3 regions of the Bacillus sp. LJBS17 genome follow, and region 2 is predicted to be linked to each of the others. Evidence: riboswitches for the same ligand, from Rfam matches in the RefSeq annotation. Region 2 holds a riboswitch; each other region holds the start of a gene.

Region 1 (5,973 bases), 700 kb from region 2:
GCTCGATCCAGATCACATCCATACGCCGGGAATTTACGTACAGCATGTCGTGCTTGGCGCGAGCCAAGAAAAACGGATTGAAAAACGAACAGTTCAGCAAGCATCGGGAAAGGGTGAGGCCAAGTGAAGGAAGCGAGAAAACGAATGGTCAAACGGGCTGTACAAGAAATCAAGGACGGCATGAATGTGAATCTCGGGATTGGAATGCCGACGCTTGTCGCAAATGAGATACCCGACGGCGTTCACGTCATGCTTCAGTCGGAAAACGGCTTGCTCGGAATTGGCCCCTATCCTCTGGAAGGAACGGAAGACGCGGATTTGATCAATGCGGGAAAGGAAACGATCACTGAAGTGACGGGCGCCTCTTATTTTGACAGCGCTGAGTCATTCGCGATGATAAGAGGCGGGCATATCGATTTGGCTATTCTTGGTGGAATGGAGGTTTCGGAGCAGGGTGATTTGGCCAATTGGATGATCCCGGGCAAAATGGTAAAAGGGATGGGCGGCGCTATGGATCTCGTCAACGGGGCGAAACGGATCGTTGTCATCATGGAGCACGTCAATAAGCATGGTGAATCAAAGGTGAAAAAAACATGCTCCCTTCCGCTGACAGGCCAGAAAGTCGTGCACAGGCTGATTACGGATTTGGCTGTATTTGATTTTGTGAACGGCCGCATGACACTGACGGAGCTTCAGGATGGTGTCACAATTGAAGAGGTTTATGAAAAAACAGAAGCTGATTTCGCTGTAAGCCAGTCTGTACTCAATTCTTAATGGGAAGGTGTTTGACATGAGAAAACAAGTCGCCTTGGTGACAGGGGCTGCCGGCGGAATCGGATTCGAAATGGCAAGAGAATTCGCCCGGGAAGGTGCCAGCGTCATCGTTTCAGACCTCCGTCCGGAAGCATGTGAAAAAGCAGCCTCCAAACTTGCAGAAGAAGGCTTTGACGCGGCGGCCATTCCGTATGATGTGACAAAGGAAGCGCAAGTTGCTGATACGGTGAACGTCATCCAAAAACAATACGGCCGCTTGGATATTCTGGTGAACAATGCCGGTATTCAGCACGTCGCTCCGATTGAAGAGTTTCCGACAGACACCTTTGAACAGCTGATCAAGGTCATGCTGACGGCCCCCTTTATTGCAATGAAGCATGTTTTTCCGATCATGAAAAAACAGCAGTTTGGCAGAATCATTAATATCGCGTCTGTTAATGGATTAGTCGGCTTTGCAGGGAAATCCGCTTATAATAGCGCCAAGCACGGCGTCATTGGACTCACAAAAGTAGGGGCGCTGGAAGGCGCGCCCCACGGCATAACAGTCAATGCGCTCTGTCCGGGTTATGTCGATACCCAGCTTGTACGCAATCAGCTTAGCGATCTATCGAAAACTAGAAATGTCCCTTACGACTCTGTACTTGAACAAGTCATTTTTCCGCTTGTGCCGCAAAAGCGACTGCTTTCCGTCAAGGAAATTGCGGATTATGCCGTGTTTTTGGCAAGCGAGAAGGCGAAGGGCGTCACTGGGCAGGCTGTCGTCCTTGATGGGGGCTACACCGCACAATGACATAAAAAACACACTTGCTCCGCTAGGGAATCAAGTGTGTTTTTTCTTTGCTTATTTCCAAACATCATTAGCGATCTCAACCACATGGCGGAGCTTCGCCCATTGCTGTTCTTCAGTCAGCTTATTGCCTTCCTCAGTTGAAGCGAATCCGCATTGAGGGCTGAGGCAAAGCTGGTCTAAGCTTACATAACGGGATGCTTCTTCGATACGGCGTTTCACGTCATCCGGATTTTCAAGCTCACCGAATTTAGATGTCACTAAGCCAAGAACAAGCTGAAGATCAGACCGTTTTACGTAACGGAGCGGCTCAAATCCGCCTGAGCGTGAATCATCATACTCTAAGAAAAGTCCGTCAAGATTCAAGCCGTCAAAAATGGTTTCGGCTGCTGCGTCATAGCCGCCTTCCGCTGTCCAAGTGGACTGGAAGTTGCCGCGGCAAATATGCATGGTTACCGTCAAGTCATCCGGGCGGTCTGCAATCGCGTCGTTAATGGATTTCGCAAACAGCTGGCGAAGCTCATCAGGCGTTGTTCCGAACGCTTCGATTTGTTTTAAGCCTTTTTCTGATAAGAAAACGGCCCACGCTGTATCATCAAGCTGGAGGTAGCGGCAGCCTCTGTCATAAAACGCTTGAATCGCTTTTTTATATGCTTTGGATACATCATGCTGGAAAAGGTGATAATCTTTTTTATACGCATCCTTTTCCAGTTTTCCGCGGAAAAACAGCATATTCGGGCTTGGAATCGTCATCTTTGGCGTTGCGTCACCGGCAATGCTATGGAGAAATGAATAATCTTCAAGCATTGGGTGAGTTGAAAAGTCGATATCGCCTGTGACTTTAATGCCGCGTGCTTTTGTCTGTACGTTATGGAATTGAATGCCTTGCTCAGGAGTAAACGGCTCAACGCCATCTAAGTTTTCCAGGAAATCAAAGTGCCACCACGCTCTGCGGAATTCACCGTCTGTCACGACGTTCAGGCCGGTTTCCTTCTGTTTTTCCACAATGCGGATGATTTCATCGTTTTCAATTTGGCGAAGCTGCTCAGCCGTAATTTCGCCGGCCGCTTTTTGCAGCCGCGCTTTTTTAACGGGCTCAGATCTCAACAGGCTTCCGACTTGATCCGCGCGAAACGGCGGTTTTTTTCTTTGAAGTGATTTTTGTTCTGCGGGTGTTGTTTGTTGTGACATGTTGTCCATTCCTTCTTTCCATTCAAATATAAAAAAGCTCTTCCTTTGGATAAGGAAGAGCTTGCGTGACAATCTCAACCTTATCTTCAAGAGCAATCATTGCTCTAAAGGATTTAGCACCATTCTGTTAAACAGCGGTTGCCGGGTATCGCAGGGCCAGTCCCTCCACCTCTCTTGATAAGGAAAACCTTTTTATGAAATTTTCTGATAGTATCTATTATTCACACATTTTCTATTTCTGTCAATGATAGATTATCTCCACACATCGTTGGCAATGTCGATGACATGGCGAAGCTTTGCCCATTGCTGCTCCTCTGTCAGAAGGTTGCCTTCTTCTGTAGAGGCGAAACCGCACTGCGGGCTCAGGCATAGCTGGTCCAAGCTGACAAAACGCGCGGCTTCATTGATACGGCGTTTCACATCCTCAGGATTTTCAAGCTCGCCGTATTTCGATGTGATCAAGCCGAGCACAATTTGCAGATCCTTGCGCTTCACAAAACGGAGCGGATCAAAGTTTCCGGAGCGGTCATCATCGTATTCCAAGAAAAGGCCGTCAAGGTTTAAGCCGTCCAAAATCGTTTCCGCTACAGCGTCGTACCCTCCTGATGCCGCCCAGGTTGAGCGGAAGTTGCCGCGGCAAATGTGCATTGTGATCGTTAAATCGCCAGGCCGGTCTGCCACGGCATCGTTAATTGTTTTGGCAAATATGGCTGGCAATGTTTCTGGATCACCGCCGAGCGCCCGGACAACCTCTCTTCCTTTTTCCTCAAAGAAGAGAGACCATGACGTATCATCGAGCTGGAGATAACGGCAGCCAGCATCATAGAAGGCTTTGATTGCTTTTTTGTACGCTTGGGCCAGATCATGAAAGTATTCCTCTTGATCGTCATAAATCCCTTTATCCGCCTTTTCGCCAAAAAACAGCATATTTGGGCTGGGAATGGTCAATTTTGGCGTCGCGTTACCGGCAATCTCATGTAAAAATTGATAATCAGCAAGCGCTGGGTGGCTCGTAAAATCGAGTTTTCCCGTCACTTTGATGCTGCGCGCTTTCGTTTTTGTGTTATGGAACTGAATCCCCTCAGCAGGGATGAACGGTTCCACACCGTCAAGCCCTTCCAGGAAGTCATAATGCCACCAAGAACGCCGGAATTCCCCGTCTGTTACCACATCGAGACCGATTTCTTTTTGTTTTTCCACGATGCGGATGATCTCTTGATTTTCGATATCACGAAGCTGTTCTGCTGTCATCTCACCAGCCGCTTTTTTTTGCCGGGATTCCTTCACCGGAACGGAACGAAGCAAACTGCCGACATGATCGGCGCGGAAAGGTGCTTTGCGTTGTTTTTCTGTTTTTTGTCCTGCAACATTCGTTTGTTGAGCCATGTTATTCGCCTCTTTTCTGAAATATTGAGCATGTAAAAAGCTCTTCCTTTGTGTAAGGAAGAGCTTGAACGATCAAATCTCCGCCTCATCTGCAAGAACGCAATGTTCTTAAGGATTTAGCACCATTCTGTTTGAAACAGCGGTTGCCGGGTATCATAGGGCCAGTCCCTCCACCTCTCTTGATAAGGTACAACTTCATATTCAGATTTCAATTATCTTAATATTATTACTTTTGGATCAATTGTCAATGTTTTTTAGAGAATACTTTCATCTTCATCGTTATATAAAACCATATCAAGCACGATAGCGATGGCAGTGCAAATCAGAACATCTTCCTCGTTTGCAATCTCCAAGTGATAGGAATCACCCCAACTGAGCCACTTTTTGCTCACTGACATCCGGACATTTTCCCCGTCCGTCAGCTGGAATTCATCCCTCCATAAATCACCATCGATTTCCCAGTTAAGCCCGGAAATCACAAATTTCGGTTTGAAAAAAGTTACTTTCTTCGTTACCTCACAAACTGTTTTCCCGCCAATTGAAATCTCATAGCGCGGCAATAAAGACATTAGTTTTTGTTCTATGGAAACGAGCGTTTTCCCAGATGAGTCTGTCATTTGTAATGAGTCTCCTAACGAGAAAAAACGCCCCTCCACCTTGAATGTTTCTTGTTCATCCCGGTCATAAATGTGAAATGCATCTTTAAATGAGAACATTTTTTGTTTCATAAATAACTCGATCATTGCTGAAGTCTCCTTTGGGTTTGCCTTGTATGAAATTACGGATAGGTGGCGAAAAGGTTTCAGGCTCTAAATCAAAACAATTTTAAAAGGCTGCGTGATTCAGCAGCCTTTTCGTTTGAAATATAGAATTAGGAAAGATGCATCCGGCGTTTTTGGCGGATGGCGTCAAGGTCGATTAGGTTGTTGTGATGAGGTGCGGCTGCTGGCAGAGGGCTTGTCTTTTGCGGTTTGCGGCGATTATCCTTGCTGAAAGAAAAAAGAAGATAGCCACATAATGCGATGATAATAAATAGGATCATATTACATACCTCCCAAAAAAAGTTTTGGTACTCTCTATTGTACGGATAAAATGCCAAAAAGTATTCAAAAAATTCTAAATCAATAAATAACAAGAAACTGTCCCTCTAAAACAGTATAACCTGATGACCTGAAAATAGTCTTGAATTACGCTGTTTGCTCTTGTTGATGATTGGTTCTATAGTTACTATCGACGATAAAATAAATTCCTTTATATAACTTTTAACCTAAGTTTCCGTAATTCAAATTACCTGTTTTTGGGTGCTGTTTTCTTGCTTGTTTGGTTTATACCCTATTTTGCGGAATTGAACACAAAAAACCCAAATTTCGGAGCATTTGGGCGGTACGGGTGAATACGGATTGTATCTTGGGGATTTGAATGTTTTATTTGAAGAAGCGTTTGAACATTTTTCTGATTTTTTGAAATGGGCTGGATTTCTTTTGCATGTTAAGCGGCCTGGAAATGATCCATTTTTTCAAGAGACTCTTTGCAGCGATTGCATGTTTTGTCATTGTTTTTCCTCCTCATTTGTTGATACTTGTTTTACGGAGGACGTGTTTAAAATGTTTCATTTTCACACAAAAAAGCCAGTCCTTTTTTGGACTGGCTTTTGGCATTAGGCTTGCGCTTCAAACTGCTTTGCAATCTCCACGATGACATTTACGGCTTTGACCATATTATCAACTGAGATGTATTCAAATTTGCCGTGGAAGTTTTCCCCGCCTGTAAAGATGTTTGGCGTCGGAAGCCCCATGTAGGACAGCTGCGATCCGTCGGTGCCGCCGCGGATGGGG
Region 2 (5,973 bases):
CGTTGTTTGCTGCCGGCCTAGCCGCGCAAAAATACGGAAAAGCGATCGATCGTGAGCAAGAAATTCTCGTGAACGTAGCGGATATCGTCAGCAATGTATACGCAATGGAATCAGCCGTGCTCAGAACGGAAAAGGCCATTGCCGCACAAGGCGCTGAAAAAGCAGCGCAAAAGGTGCTGTACACAGAAATTTTCGTTCAAGAGGCCTTTAACGAAATTGAAGCGCATGCGAAGGAATCCCTTATCGCAATGGAAGAAGGAGATTCACTCCGCATGATGCTTTCCGCTCTGCGCAAGCTGACGCGCGTAACGCCTAAAAACGTGATTCAGAAAAAACGCGAGGCGGCGGCAGGCATTTTTGAGGCTGAGAAATATACTGTCTGATTGGCCAAGAGCTCCGAATGCGCGGAGCTCTTTTTTAAGAAGCACTGTTTTAGGTTTTTAAAACAAACTGTGTTAAAATAACCTCGATTATTTTATTGAGGGGGAAGAAGATGTCGTTAACTTTTTACTGGTACCCTAAATGCGGAACGTGCCGCAAAGCAAAGAAGTGGCTTGAAGAGCATGGAAAAGAAATAAACGAAATACATATTGCTGAGCAGCCGCCAAGCAAAGAAGAATTAAAAGCGCTTTATGAAAAAAGCGGGCTGGATCTCAAGAAATTTTTCAACACGAGCGGCATGAAATACCGCGAACTCAATCTCAAGGAAAAGCTGTATCACATGTCAGAGGACGAACAGCTCGAGCTGCTGGCTTCAGATGGCATGCTGATCAAACGCCCGCTTACAACAGACGGTGAAAAAGTGACTGTCGGATTTAAAGAAGACCAATTTGAAGAAAACTGGGCTTAATGTAAATTTTTTTTGAAAAGTGTGGTATCTTCTTATTGTAGTGCTGTAAAAAATGGAGGGATTCAATTGAGCATACCAAAAGATTTGCGTTACTCAGGAGAACACGAGTGGGTAAAAGTTGAAGGAGAAAAAGCCAGAATCGGAATTACGCATTTTGCCCAGTCCGAACTAGGCGACATCGTGTTTGTCGAACTTCCTGAAGTGGGCGCTGAAATCAAAGCGGACGAGCCATTCGGCAGTGTTGAATCCGTTAAAACGGTATCTGAGCTTTATGCACCGATTAACGGAACGGTTGTGGAAGTAAACGAAGATCTTGATGACAGTCCGGAATTCGTCAACGAATCTCCGTACGAAAAAGCATGGATGATCGTCGTTGAGCCATCTGACGCTTCTGAAATTGAAAAACTGATGACAGCAGAGCAATACGAAGAGATGACACAAGAAGACTAAAACAGGATAGCCGTAAAAGCAATTGGACACGCTAACGTTATGGGAGGTGTCCAATATGGCTTTCGACAAACAAAAGCTCGATGTCACCAATGACGTGACAGGCCGCTTTCAAAATGGCCGGCTCTCGTTATATCATGATAATGAGATGATCGGCCAAATGACAAGCATGAATGAATATGAGCTTAAGTCCGGTTATTCCTTTGAAAATGAGAAATTTTATAAGACAGCCGATGTGGTCTCTGGAGACGACGCAAAATATGTAGATTGTGACTACGAAAACGGCTGGTGTTAATGTTGGCGGTGAATTTCACTGCCTTCTTTTACAATCTGAACGTTTCAAATTTGACGCGGCAGGTGAACAAGATGAAGATGGATGAGCTGGAAAAGGTTATGATTGTCGAGGGGAAATCAGATAAAGAGAAAATCGAAAGCGTCCTGAATGAACCGGTGCGCATTATCTGCACAAACGGAACAATCAGCCAGCTGAGGCTCGAGGAATTGGCTGACGAGCTTTATGATAAAGACGTCTATATATTAGTTGATGCTGATGAATCAGGTGAGAAATTGAGAAAACAGCTGAAGCGTGAATTTAATGAAGCCTGCCATCTCCATGTCGACAGAGCCTATAAGGAAGTAGCGGCTGCGCCCAGGCACCATATCGCTTCTGTATTGCTGCGTGCGAATCTGAATGTCCATACTATTTTTCTTGAAAGAAAGTCCCGAGGTGTATAGCATGAAAGAACTCCAAGAACACGAACTTGATCACATTGAAGATGATGTGTACCTTCTATATTTATATACTCCGTTTTGCGGCACCTGCCAGCTTGCAAGCAAAATGCTGACAGTGGTGAAAGAAATGCTGCCGGATGTCGCCTTCTATCAAAACAATGTCAATTACTCTCCGACATTCGCAAAAGCGTATCAAATTGAAAGCGTCCCTTGTTTTCTGCTGTTTAAAGGCGGAAAGATGGTCGAAAGAGGATATGCATTTCATTCCGTTTCTTATTTATATGAGCTGATCAAACAAAAATCATCTTCCGCATCCCATTTATGACATATTTCTCAGCATATCCAATGAAATTGTCGTTCGTTTTATAAAGGGGTTCTTGCGACAAAGAGAGAAATGTGTATGTATGACCAACAAATAGGAGGTTGTACATATGGAGAAAGCGGAAGTTTTAGAAGATGAGTATCAGCATCTGTTTTTAAAACCCCTTTTGAATGCCTCAACATTGCTCATTACCTTCCAAGGAGAAGCAGAAGCCTTAACCGTCTCAATAAACGAACAGGGAGAAATGAAAAAAGTTTCTCCGCCCCAAACGTCCAACCTGACCTTTTACGGAAACCAAACGGAAATTATTGATTTATTGCACGGAGACATTTCCCTTCAGCACCTTATTCAGAGCGGAAGCCTCAAAGTAAAGGGGTCATTCAGGGCCCTGTTAAAGCTGGAAGCCATTCTCTGGCTGACAAATGGATTTTTTCAGAGGATTTTAAAAAATTAAAAAATAATAAATTATTATAATAGTAAAAGTTGACATCATTTATTTTATTGACATTTAATCATTCGCCGTGCTATTCTACATTAAGAATTTCCGGACGAAAAAGACTATATATTTCTCTTATCAAGAGAGGTGGAGGGAAGTGCCCTATGAAGCCCGGCAACCATCAACACTGTTGAAATGGTGCCAATTCACACGAAGCGTTCAGCTTTGAAAGATGAGAGAAAGGCATTTTATATAAGCCTTTCTGCTCAAGTGTGCAGAAAGGCTTTTCTTTTGCAGAAAAAACCGGAAGATTTCTTAGAATAGTGTTAAGGCAGGTGATTGCTTTGATCAATCTTCAGGATGTTTCAAAAGTTTACAAGTCGAAACATGGAGATGTCAATGCTGTCCAAAACGTCTCGCTTTCCATTAAAAAAGGTGAGATTTTTGGAATTATAGGATATAGCGGAGCTGGTAAGAGTTCCTTAATCCGTCTGCTGAACGGCCTTGAGAAACCAACCTCAGGAACCGTGGAAGTGGCGGGAACCAAGATTAATGAAGTAAATGGACGCGGTTTAAGAAAAGCACGCCATGAGATCAGTATGATTTTCCAGCATTTCAATTTGCTTTGGTCGCGGACTGTCAGAGATAATATCATGTTTCCTTTAGAAATTGCCGGGGTGAAAAAGAGCGAGCGGATCAAGCGCGCCAATGAACTGATTAAACTGGTAGGTTTAGAAGGAAAAGAAAAATCTTATCCGTCCCAGCTGAGCGGCGGTCAGAAGCAGCGTGTCGGAATTGCCAGAGCGCTTGCAAACAATCCGAAGGTTCTTCTTTGTGACGAAGCGACATCAGCATTAGATCCGCAAACGACAGATTCAATTCTGGATCTATTGTCCGATATTAATGAAAGACTCGGTTTGACGATTGTGCTGATTACGCACGAAATGCATGTCATCCGCAAAATCTGCAACAGAGTCGCCGTCATGGAAAACGGCAAGGTGGTCGAAGAAGGCGAGGTTCTCGATGTCTTCAAAAATCCAAAGGAACAAATGACAAAACGATTTGTTCAGCAGGTGACAGAGCCGGAAGAAACGAAAGAGACGCTTCAGCACCTTCTTGATGATACAGCATCAGGAAAAATGGTTCAGCTCACATTTGTCGGTGAGTCAGCTGAACAGCCTCTGATTACAGAGATGATCAGAAACTTCAATGTCAGCGTCAATATTCTGCAAGGGAAAATTTCGCAGACGAAGGATGGGGCTTACGGTTCACTGTTCATCCACATTGACGGAGACGAGGAAGAAGTGCAAAACGTGATCCGATTCATTAATGACAAACAGGTGAAAGCAGAGGTGATCACGAATGTTTGAAAAATACTTCCCAAACGTTGATTTAACTGAATTATGGAACGCGACATATGAAACACTTTATATGACGCTGATTTCTTTACTGTTTGCTTTTGTCATCGGGGTCATCCTCGGCTTGCTGCTCTTTCTGACGAGCAAAGGAAGCCTCTGGCAGAATAAAGCGGTCAACTCTGTGATTGCGGCCGTTGTTAACATATTCAGATCGATTCCGTTCCTTATTTTAATTATTTTACTATTAGGTTTTACGAAATTTTTAGTCGGCACGATCTTAGGGCCAAACGCCGCATTGCCGGCGCTGGTAATCGGCTCGGCACCATTTTACGCGCGCCTTGTTGAAATCGCGCTGCGTGAGGTGGATAAAGGTGTGATTGAAGCCGCTAAATCAATGGGCGCGAAAACGTCTACGATTATTTTCAAAGTGCTGATTCCGGAATCAATGCCTGCTCTTATTTCTGGCATTACGGTTACTGCCATCGCTTTGATCGGCTCAACGGCAATTGCCGGAGCCATTGGTTCAGGAGGCCTTGGAAACCTTGCGTACGTAGAAGGATATCAGTCTAATAACGCTGATGTTACCTTCGTTGCTACTGTGTTTATTTTAATCATCGTGTTTATTATTCAAATCATCGGTGATCTAATAACAAATATTATAGACAAACGATAAGGGAGGATTTACATTGAAAAAGCTATTTTTGGGTGCATTACTGCTTGTATTTGCAGGAGTCATGGCTGCCTGCGGTTCGAATAACGGCGCTGAATCCGGCAAGAAAGAAATTGTCGTTGCGGCAACAAAAACACCGCATGCGGAAATTTTAAAAGAAGCTGAACCATTGCTGAAAGAAAAAGGCTATACGCTGAAAGTGAAAGTGCTTAGTGATTACAAAATGTACAATAAAGCTTTAGCTGATAAAGAAGTGGACGCGAACTACTTCCAGCACATTCCTTACCTTGAGCAAGAAATGAAAGAAAACACAGATTACAAACTTGTGAATGCCGGCGCTGTTCACTTAGAGCCATTCGGTATTTACTCTAAAACATACAAATCACTGAAAGACCTTCCAGACGGTGCGACAATCATTCTGACAAACAACGTTGCTGAACAAGGACGTATGCTTGCAATGCTTGAAAACGCTGGATTAATCACTCTTGATTCTAAGGTAGAAACAATTGACGCAACACTGAAAGACATTAAGAAAAACCCGAAAAACCTTGAATTCAAAAAAGTGGCGCCTGAATTAACGGCAAAAGCATATGAAAACAAAGAAGGAGACGCGGCCTTCATCAATGTAAACTATGCGATCCAAAATAAATTAAATCCTAAAAAAGATGCAATTGAAGTAGAATCAACGAAAAACAACCCATACGCTAACATCATCGCAGTAAGAAAAGGCGAAGAAGATTCTGCAAAAATAAAAGCGCTGATGGAAGTTCTTCACTCTAAAAAGATCAAAGACTTCATCGAGAAAAAATACGACGGAGCTGTGCTTCCTGTATCTGAATAAGACTGAAACCCCGGATGAGAATTCCGGGGTTTTTTTCGCGTATTTTCCTAAAAGCTGTTCATAATAAAAAGGAATGTTAAACAGATGGAGGGATTTTCTTTGAATCAAGACAGAGGAAGCATGCAGGACGCGTTAAAACAATATAAACATGGTTTAGGCACATTTGAACAAAAGATGCCGCTGATGGGAAGAAAATTTAACGAATTTACTGAACAGTGCTTTGCCGGGAATTCTCTGACTGAAAGAGAAAAACAGCTGATCGCCCTCGGAATTGCCATCAATGCTCAGGACGAATATTGCATGATCTATCATACAAA
Region 3 (5,973 bases), 1.9 Mb from region 2:
CAATGCTTTTTTGGGTAAACAGGTTCAGTTTGCCAATTCGATAAGCGGCTTCCTTAAGTCTTTCTTCACTTGTTAAAAGTCCGACTCTGACGTAGCCCTCGCCATATTCACCGAAGCCGTTTCCAGCCGCAACTGCCACATTCGCTTTTTCCAGCAAAAGATCTGAGAACTGCTCAGAAGTATAGCCTTCAGGCACAGGCAGCCATGCAAAAAAAGAACCTGCGGGAGCTGTTACATCCCAGCCGATTTCCCGGCATGCCGTGATCCAAGCGTTTCTCCTGCTCTCATACCTGGCATTTTGCTCTGCCACACACGTCTGATCGGCTAACAGTGCCTCTGCTGCAGCCTCCTGAGTCGCTCTGAAAAGACTGACAAACATATGGTCTTGATAAAGATTGATCGCTTCAATGACCGAAGCGTTTCCGACGGCAAAGCCAACCCGCCATCCTGCCATATTATACGTTTTTGACAGCGTGTAAATTTCAATTCCGATATCCTTCGCACCTTCAGTCTGCAAAAAGCTTAAAGGCTTGCAGCCGTCAAATCCGACAGCGCCGTAAGCAAAATCGTGAACGACGCAGATTCCGTTTTCAGCCGCAAAACGCACGGTATCTTCAAAGAACTCGGAAGTAGCAACAGCTCCAGTCGGATTATTCGGATAATTCAAATACATCAATTTCGCCTGTTCCCTTATTTCAGCGGTTATGCTGCTGTAATCAGGGAGAAACGCCCTGTCCTTTACGAGCGGCATCATTTCCATCTTTGCTTTTGCAAGTGTGACACCCGACCAGTAATCAGGATAACCCGGATCGGGAACTAAAATCGTATCACCGGGATTCAACAAGCATTGCGGGAGCTCGACTAAACCGGCTTTTCCGCCGAATAATACAGCGACTTCGGTTTCCGGATCCAGATCAATGCCGTATTCTCTTTTGTAAAATGCAGCAGCCGCTGACTTCAGACGGTATGAGCCGCGAAAAGACGAATATTTATGATTCTCAGGATCAGCGACAGCTCGTTTCATCTCCTCAACAATATGCTCAGGAGTCGGCTGATCTGGATTTCCCTGTCCTAGATTGATAACGTCATGTCCTTCTGCGAGCTTTCGGTTCACTTTCTGCACCAGAGAAGCGAAGAATTGTTTAGGCAATTCCTTCAATACATGAGACTGTTCAAATTTCATCTATTCTCACCTTCTAAAAAAATCTTGAAATGATAGTCCATCATCATATATGGTTAAATGAAAAAAGTAAAGAAAAATTTGGGGTGTTAAAAAGATGAAATGGACGATATCTTGTCTTCAATTTGATATTTCATACGGCAAACCTTCGGAAAATATAAAAAAGGCTGAATTTTTCATCGGAAAAGAAAGCAAACATGCTGATGTTCTTGTTCTGCCTGAATTATGGACGACCGGATATGATCTGGCCAATCTTGATGAACTCGCTGACGAAGACGGCCGCTCCGCTCAGAGCTGGCTGAAGAAAACGGCAAAAAAACATGGTGTTCATATTGTCGCCGGGTCGGTCGCTGTCAGGAAGAATTCTGATGTTTATAATACAATGTACATCGCGGATAAGGAAGGGCAAATCATTAAAGAGTACAGAAAAGCCCATCTTTTTCAGCTGATGGATGAGCATCTGTATTTATCAGCCGGTTCCGAAGACGGATACTTTGAGCTTGACGGCGTCAAAAGCTCTGGATTGATCTGTTACGATATCCGTTTTCCGGAATGGATCAGAAAACATACGACAAAAGGCGCCAACGTGCTGTTTATTTCTGCGGAATGGCCTCTTCCCCGCCTTGATCATTGGAAAAGCCTGCTTATTGCGCGAGCCATTGAAAACCAATGCTTTGTCGCAGCCTGCAATTGTACCGGTTCAAATCCGGATAATGAATTTGCAGGACATAGCCTGATTATTGATCCATGGGGGCGTGTACTTGCTGAAGGCGGCCGGGAAGAAGGCATAGTCCGAGCGGAAATCGACCTTCAAGAAAGCGCAGAAGTTCGGGAGAGCATTCCTGTTTTCGATGATATCAGAAAAGATTTATATTAAAAAATATATTGACAACTAACTAAATTACCTGTTACCATGTTCATCAACTGATAAATTAGAATTGTCAAACAAGTGAATATATTCTCTTATCGAGAGTTGGGCGAGGGATTTGGCCTTTTGACCCCAACAGCAACCGACCGTAATTCCATTGTGAAATGGGGCGCATTTTTTTCGCGCCGAGACGCTGGTCTCTTAAGGCACGGTGCTAATTCCATTCAGATCTGATCTGAGAGATAAGAGAGGCGGACATAGATGTTAAGCCTCCTTCTCTCTGAGAAGGAGGCTTTTTTACGGCCACATATTAATTAATTACATAATTGGAGGTTATGATGATGGGAGTCACAAAAACACCTTTATACGAAACGTTAAATGAAAGCTCCGCTGTGGCGTTGGCGGTGAAGCTTGGCCTATTTCCAAGCAAAAGCACGCTGACATGCCAGGAGATCGGAGACGGCAACTTAAATTACGTTTTTCATATTTATGATCAAGAACATGACAGAGCATTGATCATTAAACAGGCGGTTCCGTATGCAAAAGTGGTGGGAGAAAGCTGGCCGCTGACAATCGACCGTGCAAGAATCGAAAGCAGCGCTCTCATCCGTCAGGGCGAGCATGTGCCTCACCTGGTTCCAAGAGTGTTTTATTCTGATACGGAAATGGCGGTTACCGTCATGGAGGATCTCTCTCATCTCAAGATCGCAAGAAAAGGACTCATTGAGGGTGAAAACTATCCTCATCTGTCGCAGCACATCGGTGAATTTTTAGGAAAAACACTTTTCTACTCATCAGATTACGCGCTTGAACCTAAGGTGAAAAAACAGCTTGTTAAACAGTTTACAAATCCAGAGCTATGCGACATTACGGAAAGACTTGTTTTTACAGATCCTTTCTTCGACCATGACACAAATGATTTTGAAGAAGAGCTTCGTCCTTTTGTCGAAAAGCTTTGGAATAATGACAGCGTTAAAATCGAAGCCGCTAAGCTGAAAAAGTCATTTTTAACGTCTGCAGAAACGTTGATTCATGGTGATTTGCATACAGGAAGCATTTTCGCAAGTGAGCACGAAACAAAGGTGATTGATCCTGAGTTTGCTTTTTACGGACCGATCGGCTTTGATGTAGGGCAATTTATCGCCAACTTATTTTTGAACGCACTCAGCCGTGACGAGGCTGACAGAGAGCCGTTATATGAACATGTCAACCAGGTCTGGGAAACGTTTAAGGAGACGTTTAGTGAAGCCTGGCAGAAGGACAGTCTGGATGTTTACGCCAACATCGACGGTTACCTCACTGATACGCTCAGCCATATTTTTGAAGAAGCAATCGGATTTGCGGGCTGTGAGCTGATACGACGCACGATCGGCCTTGCCCATGTAGCTGACCTGGATACGATCGTGCCGTTTGATAAACGAATCGGCAGAAAACGCTTGGCGCTCGAAACCGGCACAGCCTTTATCGAAAAACGTTCGGAATTCAAAACGATAACAGATGTTATTGAATTATTTAAGTTACTTGTAAAGGAATGATCTATTCATGACCCATTCATTTGCTGTTCCACGTTCTGTTGAATGGAAAGAAACAGCTATTACCATTTTAAATCAGCAAAAGCTTCCTGATGAGACGGAATATTTGGAGCTGACGACGAAAGAGGATGTATTTGATGCGATTGTCACGCTCAAAGTAAGGGGCGCTCCGGCGATCGGCATTACAGCTGCCTTCGGACTGGCGCTTGCTGCCAAAGACATTGAAACAGACAATGTCACGGAATTCCGCCGCAGACTGGAAGACATCAAACAATATTTAAACAGCTCACGGCCTACCGCCATTAATTTGTCATGGGCGCTTGAGAGACTGAGTCATTCGGTCGAAAACGCGATTTCCGTAAATGAAGCAAAAACAAACCTTGTCCATGAAGCCATTCAGATTCAGGTCGAGGATGAGGAAACGTGCCGGTTGATCGGCCAAAACGCCCTGCAGCTTTTCAAAAAAGGCGACAGGATCATGACGATCTGCAATGCCGGCTCAATCGCGACAAGCCGCTATGGAACGGCGCTAGCTCCGTTTTACTTGGCCAAACAAAAAGATTTGGGATTACACATTTATGCCTGTGAAACAAGGCCTGTCCTGCAAGGTTCACGCCTTACTGCTTGGGAGCTGATGCAGGGGGGCATTGATGTCACTCTGATCACAGACAGCATGGCCGCCCATACGATGAAGGAAAAACAAATTTCCGCTGTTATCGTCGGAGCCGACCGAATTGCAAAGAACGGTGATACGGCAAATAAAATCGGCACATACGGTCTTGCTATTTTAGCAAACGCCTTTGATATTCCGTTTTTTGTCGCCGCACCTTTATCTACATTTGATACAAAGGTCAAATGCGGCGCTGATATCCCGATAGAGGAACGAGATCCCGAGGAAGTCAGGCAGATTTCCGGAGTTCGGACCGCTCCATCCAATGTGCCTGTCTTTAATCCCGCTTTCGACATTACACCTCATGATCTCATTTCAGGAATCATCACAGAAAAAGGGATTATGACCGGAAACTATGAAGAAGAGATTGAACAGCTGTTTAAAGGAGAAAAGGTGCATTAAAAAACCGCTGGACTTTGCTCATTTGGAGCCGAGTCAGCGGTTTTTTTGTTTCTTTTTGTTAACATTGATGATTTCATCTTTTTGAGCGCTTGATAAGATATGCAGTTTCACAAACAGTTCGGCAAAAACGGCAAGTTTCTCAGAGCGGCTCGGCTTCAATTGCTTTGTCCTCCTTTTTCATCAGACCAACTTTTTTAACTTAATAAAATGATATGTCGGCCGTGAAAAAAGGGAACGTGCCATATGTTTTATTTTTCTTTATAGGAGATTCGCTCGATGTTTAGCAAAAATGCTTTGATCTCCGTTTTGCTTCCGGCGTATCCTGTTAACGCACTGTTTTTGCCGATCACTCTGTGGCACGGGACAAAAATCGGCAGGTCGTTACGTTTATTAGCTTGCCCGACAGCGCGCACCGCTTTCGGACTGCCGACCGCAGCGGCAATATCCGCATAGCTTCGGGATTCACCATATGGAATCCTCTCCAGCGCTTGCCACACTTTTTGCTGAAAAGGAGTGCCCTTTTGGCTGAGCGGCAGGGTGAATGTCTTCCTTTCGCCTGCGAAATATTCTTGAAGCTGTTGTTTCGCTTCTGCAAGATTAGGTGTTTCCATGTGCTCAGTATTCTGAACCGTTTCTTTCCAATCCACCCAATCTTCCTGACTGAGAAATAGACGAGTGATCCGGTCCTCCTCTTCGGCAATGATAAGTTCACCGAGCGGCGTTTCGGCTGTCGTATAGTAGTTCATTCATCATTCCTTCTTTCTTCAGCATTCTGTCTGACAGGAAGCGTAATATGGAAAACGGTGCCCTTCCCTTCTTCACTTTCTACCATAATCTCGCCTTGATGTTCTTCAATAATTTTATAGCTTACCATAAGCCCAAGTCCAGTTCCCCGTTCCTTTGTCGTATAAAACGGTTCACCAAGTCGCTTTAATTTATCTTCTGTCATTCCGATTCCCTCGTCTTTTAAGGAGATTAGAACATGATCTTGATCCAATGCCTTTATCGTTACAAAAATATTTCCGCCGTCAGGCATCACTTCGATGGCGTTTTTTAATATATTGATAAAAACCTGTTTCAGCTGATTCGGTTCACAGTAAATCGGGGGAATGTCGTCAATTAAATCAAGTTGCATTTGTACATTGCTGAGATTGGCTTGCGCATTTAGAAGGTCTATCGTGTCCCTCATAATTTGGGTAACATGTTTTTCCTCATACATAATGGCCTGGGGCTTGGCTAAAATCAAGAATTCGGTGATGATGGATTCGATGCGCTTTAGTTCTGAGGTGATCACGTTGAAGTAAAGGGCGTAGTCTCCCTC

Evidence for each region. A riboswitch is a leader RNA that binds a small molecule or an ion and turns the genes downstream of it on or off. The one in region 2 is predicted to bind S-adenosylmethionine.
Region 1: linked by a shared signal. The riboswitch ahead of KXZ66_RS20520 (5-methyltetrahydropteroyltriglutamate--homocysteine S-methyltransferase) and the one ahead of metN (methionine ABC transporter ATP-binding protein MetN) in region 2 are both predicted to bind S-adenosylmethionine.
Region 3: linked by a shared signal. The riboswitch ahead of mtnK (S-methyl-5-thioribose kinase) and the one ahead of metN (methionine ABC transporter ATP-binding protein MetN) in region 2 are both predicted to bind S-adenosylmethionine.

The regions. Positions count from the first base shown of each region.
Region 1 is NZ_CP079759.1:3,972,330-3,978,302, reverse strand. Features, by position in the region: gene KXZ66_RS20540 (CoA transferase subunit A) at 1-127, shown strand, start outside; gene KXZ66_RS20535 (CoA transferase subunit B) at 124-774, shown strand; gene KXZ66_RS20530 (3-hydroxybutyrate dehydrogenase) at 791-1,564, shown strand; gene KXZ66_RS20525 (5-methyltetrahydropteroyltriglutamate--homocysteine S-methyltransferase) at 1,616-2,752, opposite strand; SAM riboswitch class I at 2,830-2,936, opposite strand; gene KXZ66_RS20520 (5-methyltetrahydropteroyltriglutamate--homocysteine S-methyltransferase) at 3,005-4,138, opposite strand; SAM riboswitch class I at 4,221-4,327, opposite strand; gene KXZ66_RS20515 (LURP-one-related/scramblase family protein) at 4,393-4,881, opposite strand; gene KXZ66_RS20510 (hypothetical protein) at 5,010-5,273, opposite strand; gene KXZ66_RS22700 (hypothetical protein) at 5,563-5,691, opposite strand; gene pepT (peptidase T) at 5,796-5,973, opposite strand, start outside.
Region 2 is NZ_CP079759.1:3,268,167-3,274,139, reverse strand. Features, by position in the region: gene fadE (acyl-CoA dehydrogenase FadE) at 1-383, shown strand, start outside; gene KXZ66_RS16955 (arsenate reductase family protein) at 494-850, shown strand; gene gcvH (glycine cleavage system protein GcvH) at 917-1,300, shown strand; gene KXZ66_RS16945 (YusG family protein) at 1,356-1,592, shown strand; gene KXZ66_RS16940 (toprim domain-containing protein) at 1,670-2,032, shown strand; gene KXZ66_RS16935 (thioredoxin family protein) at 2,034-2,354, shown strand; gene KXZ66_RS16930 (SCP2 sterol-binding domain-containing protein) at 2,461-2,805, shown strand; SAM riboswitch class I at 2,920-3,026, shown strand; gene metN (methionine ABC transporter ATP-binding protein MetN) at 3,132-4,157, shown strand; gene metP (methionine ABC transporter permease MetP) at 4,150-4,818, shown strand; gene metQ (methionine ABC transporter substrate-binding lipoprotein MetQ) at 4,832-5,656, shown strand; gene KXZ66_RS16910 (carboxymuconolactone decarboxylase family protein) at 5,741-5,973, shown strand, end outside.
Region 3 is NZ_CP079759.1:1,403,744-1,409,716, reverse strand. Features, by position in the region: gene mtnE (methionine-glutamine aminotransferase) at 1-1,183, opposite strand, end outside; gene KXZ66_RS07315 (carbon-nitrogen family hydrolase) at 1,278-2,057, shown strand; SAM riboswitch class I at 2,141-2,297, shown strand; gene mtnK (S-methyl-5-thioribose kinase) at 2,390-3,583, shown strand; gene mtnA (S-methyl-5-thioribose-1-phosphate isomerase) at 3,591-4,652, shown strand; gene KXZ66_RS07300 (hypothetical protein) at 4,686-4,811, opposite strand; gene ogt (methylated-DNA--protein-cysteine methyltransferase) at 4,901-5,398, opposite strand; gene kinE (sporulation two-component system sensor histidine kinase KinE) at 5,395-5,973, opposite strand, start outside.